4 regions of the Pseudonocardia sp. HH130629-09 genome follow, and region 2 is predicted to be linked to each of the others. Evidence: predicted binding sites of a transcription regulator. Region 2 holds the regulator's gene; each other region holds the start of a gene.

Region 1 (4,205 bases), 440 kb from region 2:
CGGCCCGACGGGTGAGCAGCATCAGCGCAGTGTCCATGACGTCCTGGCTGGTCGCGCCCGGGTGCACCGCCCGCTCGGCGCCGGGCTGGATCCGCGCCGCGGCCGCCTTGAGCCGTTTGACCAGCGGGATGACCGGGTTGCCGCCCTCGACCGACTCGGCGGCCAGCGTGTGCGGGTCGAGGCCCGCGACGGCGGCGACGGCGCGTTCCACCGCGTCGGCGTCGTGCTCGGCGACCGCGCCCTGCTCGGCGGCGACGGCCGACAGCGCCAGCTCGACCTCCAGCAGGGCGGCGATCCACGCGCCGTCGTCGAGCAGGCCGTCGACCCGGTCGGTACCGGACAGGGGCCCGAGCAACGTGTTCGCCATGCGTACGAGCGTACGGCCTGCGACCGCCGGGAGGAGGACGTCCGCGCGCCCGGCAGGCAGAATGGCCCGACGTGTTGACCCACATCCTGCTCGACCTCGACGGCACCCTCGTCGACTCCGCCCCCGGCATCCTCGGCTCGATGCGCCGCGCCATCGACGAAGTGGGCCTGGACGTCCCCGAGTCCGCGCTCGGCACCCACCTGCTCGGCCCGCCGCTGTACCGCAGCCTGCCCCCGATCCTCGGCGAGGAGGGCGCCGCCGCGGTGCTGCCGGTGTACCGACGGGTCTACGGTGACGAGGACGGCTGCCTGGACTGCACTCCGTACCCCGGCGTCGAGGAGCTGCTGCGCGCACTGTCCGCGGCCGGCGTGACGATGGCCCTGGCCACCAGCAAGGCCGAGCCGCCGGCCCGCCGGATCATCGCCCACCACGGCTGGACCGACCTGTTCACCGAGATCGTCGGCGACACCCGCACCGCGGACCGGCCGACCAAGGGCGCCGTGGTCGCCGAGGCGCTGCGCCGGCTCGGGCACCCGTCCGGCGCCGACGAGCCGTTGATGGTCGGTGACCGGCTGCACGACGTCGAGGGCGCCGCCGAGCACGGCCTGCGCTGCGTCGGCGCGGGCTGGGGCTACGCCGAGCCCGGTGAGCTGATCGCGGCGGGCGCGGACACCGTCTACGACTCCGCGGACGAGCTCCGGGTCGCCCTGCTGGGCCGAACAGGTGGTCCGACAGGGCGGGACGGCGCATCCGCGGCGGGCCTTCGCCGGCAGCCCCTCAGCTGAGACCCGGCCGGGCGGCCCCCTCCGTCCGACCCGTGCCGGGGACACGGACGGGCCGATATACACCGGACATGACGGTCGTCGCGCTGTACCGGTACCCGGTCAAGTCCATGCTCGGCGAGTCCCTGACCCGGGCCACCGTCACCGGGCGGGGGCTGCTGGGCGACCGCGCCTACGCGGTGCTCGACACCGAGAGCGGGAGCATCGCCAGCGCCAAGGTGCCCAGGCGCTGGCTCGGGCTGCTCGACTTCGCGGCCCGGTTCGTCGCCGAGCCGGTGCCCGGGGAACCGCTGCCGCCGGTCGAGATCACCTTCCCGGACGGCTCGGTCCTGCGCAGCGACGACGAGGGCCTGGACACCGCGCTGTCGGCCGCGCTCGGGCGGGACGTGTCGCTGGTCTCGGTCCCGCCGGAGGGCAGCCACTTCGAGGAGCTGTGGCCCGACATCGAGGGCCTCACCCCGCAGCAGCTCGCCCCGCGCGCGCTCATCGAGGCCACGACGACCCGGCACGAGGACTCCGGCGAGGCCATCAGCCGGTTCGACATCTCCGCGTTCGGGGCGCCGGGCACGTTCTTCGACCTGTCGTCGCTGCACCTGCTCACCGAGTCCACCCTCGACCGGCTCCGCGAGCTCGCGCCGGAGGCGACCTTCGACCCGCTGCGCTACCGGCCGAACATCGTGCTCCGCGCCGACTCCTCTTCCGACGGTGGCCACGGCTTCGTCGAGAACGACTGGCCGGGTAGCACCTCGACGATCGGCGAGGAGGTCCGGCTCTCTTTCTCCTTCGCCACCATGCGGTGCGTCATGACGACGCTCCCCCAGGGCGACCTGCCCGACGACCCGGACACCCTGCGCACGATCGCGAAGCACAACCGCATCGAGATCCCGCAGATCGGCGGGGTCTGGGCGTGCGCCGGCGTGTACGCCGAGGTCGCCGCGGGCGGGGAGATCGCCGTCGGCGACCCGCACACCGCCCCCGCCCCGGCCTGACCCACGCCGCGCCCGCCCGACCGACGGTGCGCCGCGACGGCGACGGTCGCCGAGATGCAGCTCAGCGGGGTACGGGGCACCCTCGGGCCCCGCTGAGCTGCATCTCGGCGCGTGGACACCACTCCGGTGGTGTTCGCAGAGCGAACGCTTGTGCGTCTGTCGTACGCCGCGTACCGTCGTCGGCGACGGAGGTGCGTGATGGACAAGGTGGTGGCATCCGCCGCGGAGGCGGTCGCCGACATCGGCGACGGGGCGTCGCTCGCGGTCGGCGGGTTCGGCATGTCCGGGGTTCCGACGGTGCTGATCGCGGCGCTGCTGGAGCAGGGCGCGACGGACCTGGAGACGATCTCGAACAACCTGGGCGTCGACGGCTTCGGCCTGGGCACCCTGCTCGCCGCCGGGCGCATCCGGCGCACGATCGGCTCCTACGTCGGCAACAACAAGGAGTTCGCCCGCCAGTACCTCGCCGGCGAGCTGGAGCTGGAGCTGACCCCCCAGGGCACCCTCGCCGAGCGGCTGCGGGCCGGCGGCGCGGGCATCCCGGCGTTCTACACCCCGGCCGGGGTGGGGACGCTGGTCGCCGAGGGCGGGCTGCCCTGGCGCTACGCGGCCGACGGCTCGGTCGCCGTCGAGTCCCCGGCCAAGGAGACCCGCGAGTTCGACGACGTGACCTACGTCCTCGAGCGTGCCCTCACCCCGGACTTCGCGCTGGTCCACGCCTGGAAGGGCGACCGGCACGGCAACCTGGTGTTCCGGCGCGCGGCGCGCAACTTCAACCCGGACTGCGCCGCGGCCGGGCGGACGACGATCGCCCAGGTCGAGCACCTGGTCGAGCCCGGGGAGATCGACCCCGACGAGGTCCACACCCCCGGCATCCACGTGCACCGCGTGCTGCACGTCCCCGACGTCGAGAAGCCGGTCGAGTTCAGGACGGTGCGTTGACCATGGCCCTCAACCGTGACGAGATGGCCGCCCGGGTCGCGGCGGAGCTGCCCGACGGCGCGTACGTCAACCTCGGCATCGGCATGCCGACCCTGGTCCCCGGGCACATCCCCGAGGGCCGGACGGTCGTGCTGCACTCGGAGAACGGGATCCTCGGCGTCGGCCCCGTCCCCACCGACGACGAGGTCGACCCCGACCTCATCAACGCCGGCAAGGAGACCGTCACCGTCGCCGCCGGTGCCGCCTTCTTCGGCTCCGCCGAGAGCTTCGGCCAGATCCGGGCCGGGAAGCTCGACGTGGCCGTCCTGGGCGGGATGGAGGTCGCCGCGAACGGTGACCTCGCGAACTGGGCGATCCCCGGCAAGATGATCAAGGGGATGGGCGGCGCGATGGACCTCGTCCACGGCGCGCGCTCGGTGATCGTGATGATGGACCACGTCTCCAAGGACGGGTCCCCCAAGATCGTGGAGCGGTGCTCGCTGCCGATCACCGGCCTCGGCTGCGTCACGAAGATCGTCACCGACCTGGCCGTGATCGACGTGACGCCGGACGGGCTCGCACTGGTCGAGACCGCGCCCGGCGTCACCGCCGACGAGGTACGGGAGAAGACCGGCGCTCCGCTGCGCTGACCCCGCCCCGTTGCACCGACGGCTGCCCCGCCGGGCGCGCCCCCTCGGTCGCGTCCGGCGGCGGCGCGTCCCTCAGGCGGGCGCGCCCGGCGTGACCGGCAGCCGGGACAGGCCCCGGACCAGCGTCGACTCGCGGTAGACGAGCTCCGAGGGATCGACAGCCAGTGCCAGGTCCGGTCGCTGCGCGATGAGCTTGCCGATCGCCACCCGCCCCTCGGTGCGGGCCAGCTGCGCGCCCAGACAGAAGTGGATGCCGTGCCCGAAGAACACCCCGGACGAGGAGTCCCGGGTGATGTCGAGGCGATCCGGGTCCGCCAGCCACTCCGGGTCCCGGTTGGCCGCGGCGAGCCCCAGCATCACGGTCGACCCGGCGGGGATGGTCACCCCGGAGTACTCGACGTCCTCGCCGGCGAAGCGCATCGGGGCGTTGGAGACCGGGGACTCGAAGCGCAGGAACTCCTCCACCGCCGAGTTGATCAGCGACGGGTCGGCCTTC
Region 2 (4,205 bases):
CCGCTGTGACCACGGTTGCCGCGCCGGCACCGCACCACGGCACGCCCGACCGGCTCCGCCCCGGGAGCCCGACACGTCGGCACCGCACCCCTGCACACCCCGGGCCGGGCACGCCGGCACCACTCCGTGCCACGGGCCTGGCCCACCGGGACCGCACCGCGACCCGACCCGCCTCAGCGCACGGCACCGACCGACGGAACGGCGGCCGCGGGGGCGTTCCAGCCCGCCGCCGCGTCGCCCAGCAACCCGAGCGCCACCACCGCGGTCGTGGCGCACAGCAGCACCGCGACCCCGGTCAGGAACCGCTCCAGGCGCCCGCGGACCCGGCTGCGGGCCGGGCGGGGGCGGGCCGGGACCAGGCAACGCCGGTCCAGCGGACGGACCGTGCGCGGCGCCGGCACGGCCACCGACCGCGGACCGGACGGCGCCGCGACCCGGGCGGGCCGCACCAGGGTCGCCGTGGAGCCTGGCGCCGAGGTGGTACAGCGGGGCGTCCGGACCGCGACGTTCGGACCACCGGTGACGCCACGCGGGACCGCCGGATCGGCCGGTGCCGCGGTCCGGGCCGCACGCCCGGGAACTGTCGGACCGGGCGCCGTCGGACCGGACGTCGGAACACCGGGCGCCGTGGCGCGCCGGGAACGGGCAGCGGGGTGCCGTGCAACCGACTTGGTCAGTGCGCGCTCCCGTGCACCGTGGGCGGCCCACCGGTGCGCGGCGCGCGCGACGGCCGACGAGCCGGCACCGGCCGGACCGGCCACACCCTCCGCGGCCCGCACCCGCTCCCGGGCGGCGCGCCGGGCGCGCGAGGTGGGAGTGCCGGGCGCGGGGGCACCGGTCAGGCAGCCGACCGGGCCGTGGTCGCGGATCCGCTCGTCGAACTCTCGCATGGCTCCTCCTGCCGTCGGACCACCCGGCCCCCGGGCGGTCTCGTCTCCCCCGCTCCCGACCGGCCCTTCCCTGAGCCCGGTCGAACGGGCGTACGAGCGGTGTAGCACCCGACACCGACAACAACCGCGTCTCCGCAGTTCACCGCCCGTGCCGGAGACGCTCTCAGCGTGGCGCGCCGACCGCGGGCGGCACGGCCGGGCCGTGGGCGGCGACGTCGGCGACCACCCCGAGCGCGACGACCGCGGCCGCCGAGGCGAGCAGGACACTCACCGCCGCCACCACGCGGCGCACGGGACCCGGTGCCGGGACCGCCCGCACCACGTCGGCCGCGGGGCCGACCGCAGCCCGTCCGATGACCGTCATGCCCCCGATGACCGCTGCGTCCACGATCGCCACCCCCACTGCCGCTCCCGCTGCCGGTCGCCCCGCGCGGCCGGACGGCGACGCGGACGGCATCCGATCGAACCAGAACGATCGAACCGGTGTTCGATCGAACGCCTGTGCGATGTTCTACCACCACGACCCGACGGAATCCACGACACGCCCGGGCGACTTCGAACGCATGTTTGGCGAACGGGCCCGCGACGGCTAGGGTCGTCGCCGTAAGTACCCCGAGGAGGCGAATGCGATGGCAGCGGACGACACCGGACACGGTGGTCCCGGCGTGACCGGCACCGCCGCGGACCGGGGATCCGCGACGGTCCGGGAGTTCCCCGACCCCGCGACCGACACCCGCGGCCTGACCCCGCGGCAGAAGAAGGTCCTGGCCGTCATCCGGGACTGGGTGGACCGGTACGGCTACCCGCCCAGCGTCCGCGAGATCGGTGACGCGGTGGGCCTCACGTCCACCTCGTCGGTGCACCACCAGCTCCGGACCCTGGAGCGCAAGGGCTTCCTCCGGCGCGACCCGAACCGCACCCGCGCGGTCGACGTCCGCAGCCCGGAGCAGATCGCCGGCACCGACGGGTCGGACTCCGACGCCGACACGGCCGAGCTGCGTTCCGCGCGGCCGGCGCCGGCGTTCGTGCCGCTCATCGGCGACATCGCCGCCGGTGGCCCGATCCTGGCCGAGCAGGCCGTGCAGGACGTGTTCCCGCTGCCGCGTGAGATCGTCGGCGAGGGCACTCTGTTCCTGCTCAACGTCAAGGGCGACTCGATGGTCGACGCCGCGATCACCGACGGCGACTGGGTCGTCGTGCGCCAGCAGCCGGTGGCCGAGCAGGGCGAGATCGTGGCCGCGATGATCGACGGCGAGGCGACGGTCAAGACGTTCCGCCGCAAGGACGGGCACATCTGGCTGATGCCGGCGAACGCCGCCTACGATCCGATCCCGGGTGACGACGCGTCGATCCTCGGCCGCGTCGTGGCGGTCCTGCGCCGCCTCTGACCTCCTCAAGCGGCGCCCGGTTCCCGCGGTCAGCGGGACCGGCGGCGCCGTCCGTGCAGGGACATCGCGACGGCACCGGTCACCAGCAGCACTGCGAGCACCGCGGCCCCGCCCGCGGCGGGCAGCCACGACGGGTACGTGCGGTACTCCGGCACCTCGGCGGGCTGGGCCACGACGGGTGCCTGCGGGCCGGTCGCCGCGGGCACCGCGCCCGGGACGACGGTGATCGCCGCCGCGGTCAGGCCCCGGGCCTCGCTGCCGGAGTGCAGTGCACCCCGGCCGTCCGGGGCGATCGCCTCGCCCTGGGCCTCGTCCGGCAACGGCACCGGCAGCGGTGCCCCGCCCAGCGCCGCGACCAGCACGTCGGCCGTCGCCGGTCCGCCGACGGGCAGCGGGAACACCCAGGCGTCGGTGTAGGTCCGCAGCACGGCGGCGCGTCCGCCGTCGGCCCCGGCCGGTGAGACCCCGCCGCCGGTGATCGTGCGGGACCCGGCGGCCCCGAGCGGCCCGCCGCCGGTGCCCGACCAGGGCAGCACGACCTGTGCCACCCGGCGCAGCGGGACCGGGCCCCCGCCCTCGCGCAGCGGTGCGTCGGGTCGGTACACCCCGGCGGCCCCGGTGGTCTTGTCGACCAGCAGGGGCACGCCGTCGTCGCCGACCAGCAGCGCCTCGACGTCGCGCGGACCGTCGGGGTGGACCAGGTCGTACACGCGTGGGGGCCCGGCCGGGGGCAGCACGACGAGCCTGACCGAGCCACGCTGTGCCCCGTTGTCACCGGTGTCGGCGAGCCAGAGTTCCCCGCCCGGTCCGAGCCCGAGGTCCTCGACGTCGGTGACCGGGACGTCGGCCTGCCGGGTACCGGTGACCGCGCAGCCAGACGGGTCCAGGGTGAACGTCCGCGCGGCCCCCCCGCCGTCGACGATCGCGTGGTAGCGCTGCGGGGCTCCGCCGGGCGCGCCCTCGGCGACCAGCCCGGACAGCTCCGCCAGCCGCGGGTCGTCGACGGTGCAGACCGGGTGCGCCCCGGGCGGCGGCGCGGCCGCACCCGTGAGCGCACCGGTCAGGCAGAGGACCGTGGTCAGGCGACGGGCCACGACCCCCGGACGCGGTGGCCCACCCGGCCGCCCACTCAGTGGCCCGCTGCCGTCGCCGGCAGGTCGGCGCCGGTCCCGGTCGGGACGGCAGAGCCCGCCACCGCGAACGGCAGCACCGCGGTGCCCAGCTCCGGCTTCACCCGCGCCCGGATCCGGGTGCCGTCGGCGGTGTGGGACTCGGCGAGGATCTCGCCGTCGTCGTGCAGCCGCGCGACCAGCGCACCCTCGGTGTAGGGCAGCAGGAGGTCGACCTCGTAGTCCGGGCGCGGCAGGCGCTCGGCGATGTGCTCGCGGAGCCGGTCGATCCCGGTGCCGCTGTGTGCCGAGACGAACACGGCGTCCGGCTGGGCGTGCCGCAGCCGGGCCAGCGCGAGGTCACCGGCCGCGTCGATCTTGTTGATCACGAGCAGCTCGGGGGGCATCGTGTCGCCCGCGGCCTCCCCCACCTCGACGAGCACCTGCCGGACCGCGGCGATCTGGTCGTCGGGCAGCGGGTCGGACCCGTCGACGACGTGCACCAGCAGGTCGGCCCGGGCGGCCTCCTCCAGCGTGGAGCGGAACGCCTCGACGAGCTGGTGCGGCAGGTGCCGCACGAACCCGACGGTGTCGGTGAGGGTGTAGTCGTGCCCGTCGGGCGTCTGTGCCTTGCGGGTGGTCGGGTCCAGCGTCGCGAACAGCGCGTCCTGCACCAGCACCCCGGCGTCGGTGAGCTGGTTGAGCAGGCTCGACTTGCCCGCGTTGGTGTAGCCGACGATCGCGACCGAGGGGATCTCGTTGCGGCGACGGCTGCCGCGCTGGGTCTCGCGGACCTGGCGCATCGCACCGATCTCGCG
Region 3 (4,205 bases), 1.5 Mb from region 2:
GATCAAGAAGCAGGGCGAGGCCATCTACGCGGTCCTCGACATCACCGCGGAGCCCGCCACCGTCGCCGAGCTGGACCGCCAGCTGGGTCTGAACGAGTCCGTGCTGCGCACCAAGGTCCTGCGCAAGGACGTCACCCGCACGCCGGCGCCCGCCGCCGGCTGATTGGAGCCGTCATGGCCGGCGAGACCGTCATCACCGTCGTGGGCAACCTGACGGCGGATCCCGAGCTGCGGTTCACCCCGTCCGGCGCCGCGGTCGCCAACTTCACCGTGGCGTCCACCCCGCGCACCTTCGACCGCCAGTCCGGCGAGTGGAAGGACGGCGAGGCGCTCTTCCTGCGGTGCAACATCTGGCGCCAGGCGGCGGAGAACGTCGCCGAGTCCCTGACCCGCGGCGCGCGCGTCGTGGTCCAGGGTCGTCTGCGCCAGCGGTCGTTCGAGACCAAGGAAGGCGAGAAGCGGACCGTCGTGGAGATGGAGGTCGACGAGGTCGGCCCGTCCCTGCGCTACGCGACCGCCAAGGTCAACAAGGTCAACCGGGGCGGAGGCTCTGGTGGCTTCGGTGGCGGCGGCGGTGGCTACGACGGCGGTGGCGCCCGACAGGGTGGCGGTTCCGGCGGCGGAGGCAACTCCGGCGGCGGCTATGACGACCCCTGGGGTTCGGCCCCGCCCGCGGGCAGTGGCGCCGCGTCCGACGACGAGCCCCCCTTCTGATCCACGTACCTCTCCGCCCGTGACGGGCGGAGGACGATCTCCAGGAGCACCACCATGGCCAAGGCCATCGTGCGCAAGCCGAAGAAGAAGGTCTGCGCTTTCTGCAAGGACAAGGCCCAGCTGATCGACTACAAGGACACCGGTCTGCTGCGGAAGTTCATCTCCGACCGCGGGAAGATCCGTGCCCGTCGGGTCTCCGGCAACTGCCGGCAGCACCAGCGGGACGTCGCCGTCGCGGTCAAGAACTCCCGCGAGGTGGCCCTGCTGCCGTACACCTCGACCGCTCGCTGAGGAAGGGGAGACACATGAAGCTCATCCTCAACGCCGACGTCCCGAACCTGGGTGCCCCGGGTGACATCGTCGAGGTCAAGGACGGCTACGGCCGCAACTACCTGCTGCCGCGCAAGCTCGCGGTCGTCGCCACCCGTGGCGCCGAGAAGCAGGTCGAGCAGATCCGCCGGGCCCAGAAGTCCCGCGAGATCCGCGATCTGGGCCACGCCCAGCAGGTCGACTCGCAGCTGCGCAACATCAACGTGACCGTCTCGGCCAAGGCCGGCGACACGGGCCGCCTGTTCGGCTCGATCACCCCGGCCCAGGTCGTCGACGCCGTCAAGGCGGCCGGCGGTCCGCTGCTGGACAAGCGCAGCATCGACGTCCCGGGTCACCTCAAGACCCTGGGCAAGCACCAGGTGCAGGTCCGCCTGCACCCGGAGGTCACCACCGAGCTGCCGATCGCGGTCGTCGCGAGCTGAGCGGTCCGGTGGTCGTACGACCACTGAGCGTGATCAGGGCGGGGTTCGGAGCCATGTGCTCCGGACCCCGCCCTTTCGCGTGTCCGGAGTCGGCCGTACGGGCGCCACGGACACGGTGTGCAGTCCCGGGTGGACGATCGACACCGATCGAATGACCCCGCACCGGGATGCCTTGTCACGCAGCCGACACGCCGCCCGGTGACGATCCACTCGTCGGGCGGGCCTGTGGACGCGCCGGGCGGTGAACGGCCCGCCGGGCGCTCCGACACGCCAGTACGCGGCGTGCGACGACACGCCAGAGCAAAGTTGTCCACAGCTGTGAACATGCCTCTGACCTGCGGATATGACCTGCTCCGGGATGCTGTCCCCAGGTTGTCCCCAGCACGGTCCCGGGACGGGCGGCATCCATGCCCAGTTCATCCCCAATTCGATCACCAGGCCGGTTCGCCACGGGCCCTGCGGCCGACCTACTGTCGGTCGTGCCGGTACGCGAGCGCCGTGCTCCCCGGGTCGCGCCCGCCGCGGCCAGTCGGGCACCACGCCGGCCGGCAGATCACCGACGACGGTCGCGAGTGGGCGGTACGCACCACTCGCGCGTCGAACGTGCGTTCGGTACTGTGTCCACCGGGGGTGACGCTGCGTATGGCTCTGACGGACGATCGTCCCGGCAACAAGCCCCGTGCGGTCCGTGATGGCGAGAAGGCGCCCGGATCCGGCGAGAGCGCGACGTTCGACCGTCAGCCGCCGCAGGACCTCACGGCCGAACAGTCGGTGCTCGGCGGCATGTTGCTGAGCAAGGACGCGATCGCCGACGTCGTGGAGGTGCTGCAGCCGGAGGACTTCTACCGGCCCGCCCACCAGACCGTCTACGAGACGATCCTGGACCTCTACAGCCGCGGCGAACCCGCCGACGCGGTCACCGTCTCGGCGGAGCTGCAGCGGCGCGGCGAGCTCGTCCGCCTCGGCGGCGCGCCCTACCTGCACACCCTCATCGCCACCGTGCCCACCGCGGCGAACGCGGCCTACTACGCCGAGATCGTCGGCGAGAAGGCGGTCCTGCGACGGCTGGTCGAGGCCGGCACCCGGATCGTGCAGCTCGGCTACCACGGCGCCGACGGCGGCGACGTCGACGACGCGGTGGACCGCGCCCAGGCCGCGGTCTACGAGGTCACCGAGCGCACCACCACCGAGGACTACACGGTCCTGGAGGAGCTCCTCCAGCCCACCATGGACGAGATCGACGCGATCGCCTCCCGGGGCGGCCAGTCCACGGGTGTGCCGACCGGCTTCGCCGACCTCGACCAGGTCACCAACGGTCTGCACCCGGGCCAGATGGTCGTCGTCGCGGCCCGGCCGGGTCTGGGCAAGTCGACCCTGGGTCTGGACTTCGCCCGCTCCTGCTCCATCAAGAACGGCATGACCAGCGCCTTCTTCTCGCTGGAGATGAGCAAGTCCGAGATCGTCATGCGTCTGCTGTCGGCGGAGGCCCGGATCCGGCTGGCCGACATGCGCGCCGGCCGGATGTCGGACGAGGACTGGACGCGGATGGCGCGGCGGATGTCGGAGATCTCCGAGGCGCCGCTCTACATCGACGACTCGCCGAACCTGACGCTCATGGAGATCCGGGCCAAGGCGCGGCGGATGAAGCAGCGCTACGACCTGAAGCTGATCATCCTGGACTACCTGCAGCTGATGACCTCGGGCCGCAAGGTCGAGTCACGTCAGCAGGAGGTCTCGGAGTTCTCCCGGCAGATCAAGCTGCTGGCCAAGGAGCTCGAGGTCCCGGTGGTGGCGATGAGCCAGCTGAACCGTGGTCCCGAGCAGCGCACCGACAAGCGGCCGATGCTGTCGGACCTGCGTGAGTCCGGCTCGATCGAGCAGGACGCGGACATGGTGGTGCTGCTGCACCGTCCCGACGCGTTCGAGCAGGACGACCCGCGTGCCGGTGAGGCCGACCTGATCCTGGCCAAGCACCGTAACGGCCCGACCACGACGATCACCGTCGCCCACCAGCTGCACTACAGCCGGTTCTCCGACCTAGCCCACGGCTGAGGCCGGGCGGGACGCGGCGTGCGTCCCGGGCCCGGTGCGTGCCGGCGTGCGGGTGGGCCGGTCAGGTGGTGCCGGGCCGCGCCTGCGGACCAGTGGTGGCCGCGACGGCCAGCGCGAGGGCGGCCACGATGATCCCCGCGACGACGACCGGCACACTCACCAGCACGGCGCCCAGCAGCAGCACGACCAGCGCGACCCCCAGCAGCATCGTCGGGAACGGCCCCGAGCCGTGCACGGTGCGCTGGTCGCGGGCGAACCCGGCGAGCAGCCGTCCGCCGTGCCGGGCCGGGGCGTGCAGCGCGGTGTTCAGCGCGGAGAACCGGCGGACCAGTCGCGGGTCGGTCCGGCGCAGCTGCACCTCGATCTCCTGCAGCCGACGATTCTCACGCTCGCTCAGCACCCCGACAACCCCTCGCGTCCGTGTCCCGGCAGACACGGTCGTGCCGCCGTCCGGCACGGGGCGTCGTCGATCCGGCCTGGTACCGACGTTACGTGACCGATTCGTGATCTCGGCGACCGGGCCGACCGGCTCACATGCGCCCGTCCTCACACCGGGGGGCGGCGCCCGGGGTCACCAGAGGGAGACGCGGTCCCGGCGGGGGCCTGCGGGGGCGCCGAGGCGGGCGATCAGGGCGGCCCAGGACCGTGCGGTTCCCGGTGTCCGGGACGGGCGGGGGCGCAGCCAGC
Region 4 (4,205 bases), 2.5 Mb from region 2:
CGTGCGCCACGGGCGGCACCGCGGAGTGGGGCAGCACGATCGGGCAGAACGCGTTCGTCCATCGTTCCGGGTTCGGCGTGACCGCCGACGGCACCGAGGTCTACGTCGCCGGGCCGGCACTGTCGGTGTGCACGCTGGGCAGGCTGCTCGCCGACGCGGGAGTGGTCCGCGGCAGGGAGCTGGACATCAACCCGGCCTGGGTCAGCGGGACCTACTTCCACGACCGGCACGGGCACGTCCCGCAGGGATTCCCGCTGTTCCTGCCGAGCAGGTGCCGCCGACCCACTACGTCACGCCGACGATGCGCGACTGGTTCGCCCGGTACCTGCGGTCGTGACCGGTCGGCGGATCCCGCCGGGACGGTCAGTCCTCGGGCGGGGCCTCGCCCAGCTCGTCGGCGTCCGCACCGGCGGCGGTGATCTCCTCCTTGACCACCCCGTAGGCGACCCCGGGGCCGTAGCCCTTGCGCGCGAGCATGCCGACCAGCTTGCGGGCACTGGACTGCCGCTCCTCGCGGCTCCCGATGGGCAGGCTCCGCAACCGCCGCACGACGAGCTCACGGGCCCGGTCGCGTTCGGAGGCGTCGTCGATGCCGGTGAGTGCCTCGTCGGCGATCTCGCGGTCGACGCCCTTGCGGTGGAGCTCCATCGCGATCGCCCGCCTACCGAGGCCGCGGTGACGGTGCCGGGACCGGACCCACTGTTCGGCGAAGGCCTGGTCGTCGACGAGGCCGACCTCGTCGAACCGCTCGAGGACGCGGTGCGCGACCTCGTCGGGGATCTCCTTGCGGCGCAGCGCGTCGCCGAGCTCCTTGACCGTGCGGGCGCGGTCGGTGAGCAGGCGCAGGCAGATGTCGCGAGCGCGGCTCTCCTGCTCCTGCGGTGTCTCGACGCGCGGGGTGCGCTCCTCGCTCCGGCGGCTCCCCCGGCCGCGACGCTCGCCACGACGACGGCCACGGGAGGTGGCGCCCGTCTCCCCGGTGCCCGTCGCTTCGGTGCCCGGCCCGGCAGGTCCGGTGCTCCGGGACAGATCGGCCCCGGCGCCCGGAGTGGTCGTGGCCGCCGCGGTACCCGCACCGGTCAGGGCCGCTGCGGTGGCCGGGCGCCGGCGGGGGGTCCCACGGTCGCGGCGGGCTCCGCCGCGCTGTGTGCCCCGCCCCGACAGCTCCTCGAACGAGACCACGCGGGGCGCGCCGGATCCGTCGCCACCACCGTCCGTGCCGCTGCCCGCAGCGGGGCAGGGGGCGGGGTCGTCGAAGGTCAGCCTGCGGACCGGGGCGGGCTCCGCCACCCCGTCCGTCGCAGCGTCGGCCGCCGGATCCGTCGGCCGGGCCGTCGCCGGCGGGTCGGTGATCGCCGCGGTGGCCCCGTCGGCGCCGCTGAGCGTCGCGAACGAGACCTGGTGCGGACTCGCGTCCCACCCGGGGACGGCCGGGGGCTCTGCAGCGGGCTCCCCCGGTTCGGCGCCGGTCGGGTCGGCGGTCCGGATCGCGGGCGGATCCGGTGCGTCGGCGCCCGACGGGGTCACGCCGAACAGGTCGTCGAGCGGGACGGTGCGGGGCCCGGTCGGCTCCGCACCGTCCTGTCCGGACGTGCCTCCGGACCCGTCGTGGTCGCCGGTCACGCTCAGAAGTCGACCGGGGCCGGGAGGGGCTCGACCGGGCTGTTCTCCTCGGCGTCGACGACCGCGCCGATCCCCAGCTTCTCCTTGATGCGCTTCTCGACCTCGGCGGCGACGTCCGGGTTCTCCTTGAGGAACTTGCGGGCGTTCTCCTTGCCCTGCCCCATCTGGTCGCCCTCGTAGGTGTACCAGGCGCCGGACTTGCGGATGATCCCCTGCTCGACGCCCACGTCGATCAGCGAACCCTCCTTGGAGATGCCGACGCCGTAGAGCACGTCGAACTCCGCCTGCTTGAACGGCGGGGCCACCTTGTTCTTCACGACCTTGACCCGGGTCCGGCTGCCGACCATGTCGGTGCCGTCCTTCAGCGTCTCGATGCGGCGGATGTCCATGCGGACCGACGCGTAGAACTTCAGCGCCTTACCACCGGTCGTGGTCTCCGGGGACCCGAACATCACGCCGATCTTCTCGCGCAGCTGGTTGATGAAGATCGCCGTGGTGCCGGAGTTGCTGAGGGCGCCGGTGATCTTTCGCAGCGCCTGGCTCATCAGCCTGGCCTGCAGACCGACGTGGCTGTCACCCATCTCGCCCTCGATCTCGGCACGCGGCACGAGCGCGGCCACCGAGTCGATGACGATGATGTCGAGCGCGCCGGAGCGGATCAGCATGTCCGCGATCTCCAGCGCCTGCTCACCGGTGTCCGGCTGGGAGACCAGCAGGTCGTCCGTGTCGACACCGAGCGCCTTGGCGTACTCCGGGTCGAGCGCGTGCTCGGCGTCGATGAACGCGGCGACACCGCCCGCGGCCTGCGCGCTCGCCACGCAGTGCAGCGCGACCGTGGTCTTACCGCTGGACTCCGGGCCGTAGATCTCGACGACCCGGCCGCGCGGGATGCCCCCGACGCCGAGCGCGACGTCGAGCGCGATGGAGCCCGTGGAGATGGCACTGATCGGGACGCGGGCCTGGTCGCCCAGGCGCATCACCGATCCCTTGCCGTGGTTCTTCTCGATCTGGGCGAGGGCGAGTTCGAGCGTCTTGCCGCGGTCCGGAGCAGACATCTCTTGACTCCTCGCTGGTGGTCGACGGTCGGGTCCTGCTGGTGTCTTTCGGGGAGGCACACCACAACGGTATGGGGTACCCCTGACAGTTTCGGGCCCGGATCGGCGCCTGTGGACAACTCGTCCGACACCACGCCGCAGGACCGGTAACGCAAGCCCTGCCCGAACCGTAGACGAACACGCGTTCGATCCGACACCGCGACACGCCGACCGGGCGCCCACGGGAGCCGAGCGGTCGGCACGACCGCCCGGCACACCGCTACCGCCGTGCGGGTGGGACCTCGTAGGCCGCGCACACCGCGCGCCAGATCCGGCGCAGGTCGACGCCGGCCTCGATCGCCTGCTCGACGGTCCGGCCGCCGAGCTCGGAGAAGACGTGGTCGCGGGACAGCGACGCCGCCCGCACCGGCCCGAACTCGCCCTCCATCAGTTCCCGGAAGTGGCTCAGTCGCACGTCCGCGAGGGTAGACGGGTCACCCGTTCCGTGCGGTGTCCGCCCGATGACGCCCCGGAGCAGGTAGCCTGGGTGATATGTCCGAACTGCTCGCCACCGTCCCGGTCGACGTCGCCGACGAGGTCCTCGCGACGACCGGCATCGGCTCGCCACTGGCGTGGCAGATCGTGTCCCTGCTCGCGCTGCTGTCCGCGCTGGTCGTGCTGGTGCGCTGGTGGCTCCACCAGCGCCGTCGCTGAGGGTCCCGCTCAGCCGGCCGCCGGGCGTCCCGCACCGGCCGAACGCACCGCCACCAGCAGGAACGGCACCGTCACCACGACTGCCACCGCGCCGAGCAGCGCGTCGGACGACACCGTCACGAGCACCCCGGCCACGATTCCGGCGGCGGCACCGGCCAGGTTCATCGCCACGTCCACCGAGCCCTGCACCCGCGGCCGGTCGGCCACCGCCAGCGACTCCGTGAGCTGGGCCGAGCCGCCCACCACCGCCGCCGACCGCGGGTGAGCCGGACAGCCGGGAGGCGACCAGCGAGCTCGCGGCGATCGAGGTCGCGACGGCCGTCCCGCCGAGCACCTGCACCATCGCGAGAACCGTCAGCAGCCGGGGCTGCGCGGGGTCCTGGGCCGGGGAGACAGCGTCGGGTGCGGCGGTCACGGACGGATGCTGCCGTGCGACGGCCGCCGTGCGCCAGGGCGTTACGCTCCGGCCCGGCCACACGAGCGGAGGACGGTGGACATGGCGGGGACGACCCCGAACGCACGCCGGTCGGCGGGCGCGAACGACGCGGAGCTGCGGAACGCCTACCGCATGGTGTCCGACGTGCTGGCCGGGGCGGTCCGCGAGACGCTCGCCGCGCCGGGGCCCGATCCGGCCCGGTTCGCCGTGCGCCGGCTGACCGCGGTCGACCGGGACGTGCCGCCGGACGCCACGCCGCCCGGCTGGTCGCTGGCCTTCCTGGTGCTGGCCGACTGGTACGACGCCGCCCGCGCCGCGCTGGTCGACCACGACGACCGCGCCGAGCGGGCGCTGGCCTGGATCGGGCAGAACCTGGGTCCGCGCTACGCGGCCCGGGC

Evidence for each region. Region 2 encodes LexA, which represses DNA repair genes until DNA is damaged. Its sites were predicted from a motif close to CGAACACGTGTTCG; they were not measured.
Region 1: XF36_RS07960 (CoA transferase subunit A) is a predicted target of LexA. The motif match lies at 2,280-2,293, and genes of this name have one in related genera.
Region 3: dnaB (replicative DNA helicase) is a predicted target of LexA. The motif match lies at 2,065-2,078, and genes of this name have one in related genera.
Region 4: recA (recombinase RecA) is a predicted target of LexA. The motif match lies at 2,853-2,866, and genes of this name have one in related genera.

The regions. Positions count from the first base shown of each region.
Region 1 covers NZ_CP011868.1:1,753,786-1,757,990, reverse strand. Annotated here, with positions in the region: gene XF36_RS07975 (lyase family protein) at 1-367, opposite strand, end outside; gene XF36_RS07970 (HAD hydrolase-like protein) at 439-1,152, shown strand; gene XF36_RS07965 (MOSC domain-containing protein) at 1,221-2,138, shown strand; gene XF36_RS07960 (CoA transferase subunit A) at 2,337-3,080, shown strand; gene XF36_RS07955 (3-oxoacid CoA-transferase subunit B) at 3,083-3,709, shown strand; gene XF36_RS07950 (cytochrome P450 family protein) at 3,782-4,205, opposite strand, start outside.
Region 2 covers NZ_CP011868.1:1,317,863-1,322,067, reverse strand. Annotated here, with positions in the region: gene XF36_RS05915 (hypothetical protein) at 174-890, opposite strand; gene XF36_RS31345 (hypothetical protein) at 1,054-1,278, opposite strand; gene lexA (transcriptional repressor LexA) at 1,520-2,278, shown strand; gene XF36_RS05900 (hypothetical protein) at 2,308-3,372, opposite strand; gene hflX (GTPase HflX) at 3,408-4,205, opposite strand, start outside.
Region 3 covers NZ_CP011868.1:5,916,612-5,920,816, reverse strand. Annotated here, with positions in the region: gene rpsF (30S ribosomal protein S6) at 1-163, shown strand, start outside; gene XF36_RS27585 (single-stranded DNA-binding protein) at 175-714, shown strand; gene rpsR (30S ribosomal protein S18) at 769-1,005, shown strand; gene rplI (50S ribosomal protein L9) at 1,020-1,466, shown strand; gene dnaB (replicative DNA helicase) at 2,109-3,518, shown strand; gene XF36_RS27565 (DUF3040 domain-containing protein) at 3,580-3,918, opposite strand; gene XF36_RS32790 (dTDP-4-dehydrorhamnose 3,5-epimerase family protein) at 4,090-4,205, opposite strand, start outside.
Region 4 covers NZ_CP011868.1:3,801,331-3,805,535, forward strand. Annotated here, with positions in the region: gene XF36_RS17430 (hypothetical protein) at 1-419, shown strand, start outside; gene XF36_RS35245 (RecX family transcriptional regulator) at 364-1,623, opposite strand; gene recA (recombinase RecA) at 1,626-2,678, opposite strand; gene XF36_RS17445 (DUF3046 domain-containing protein) at 2,938-3,132, opposite strand; gene XF36_RS32530 (hypothetical protein) at 3,210-3,371, shown strand; gene XF36_RS17450 (hypothetical protein) at 3,381-3,617, opposite strand; gene XF36_RS17455 (hypothetical protein) at 3,868-4,205, shown strand, end outside.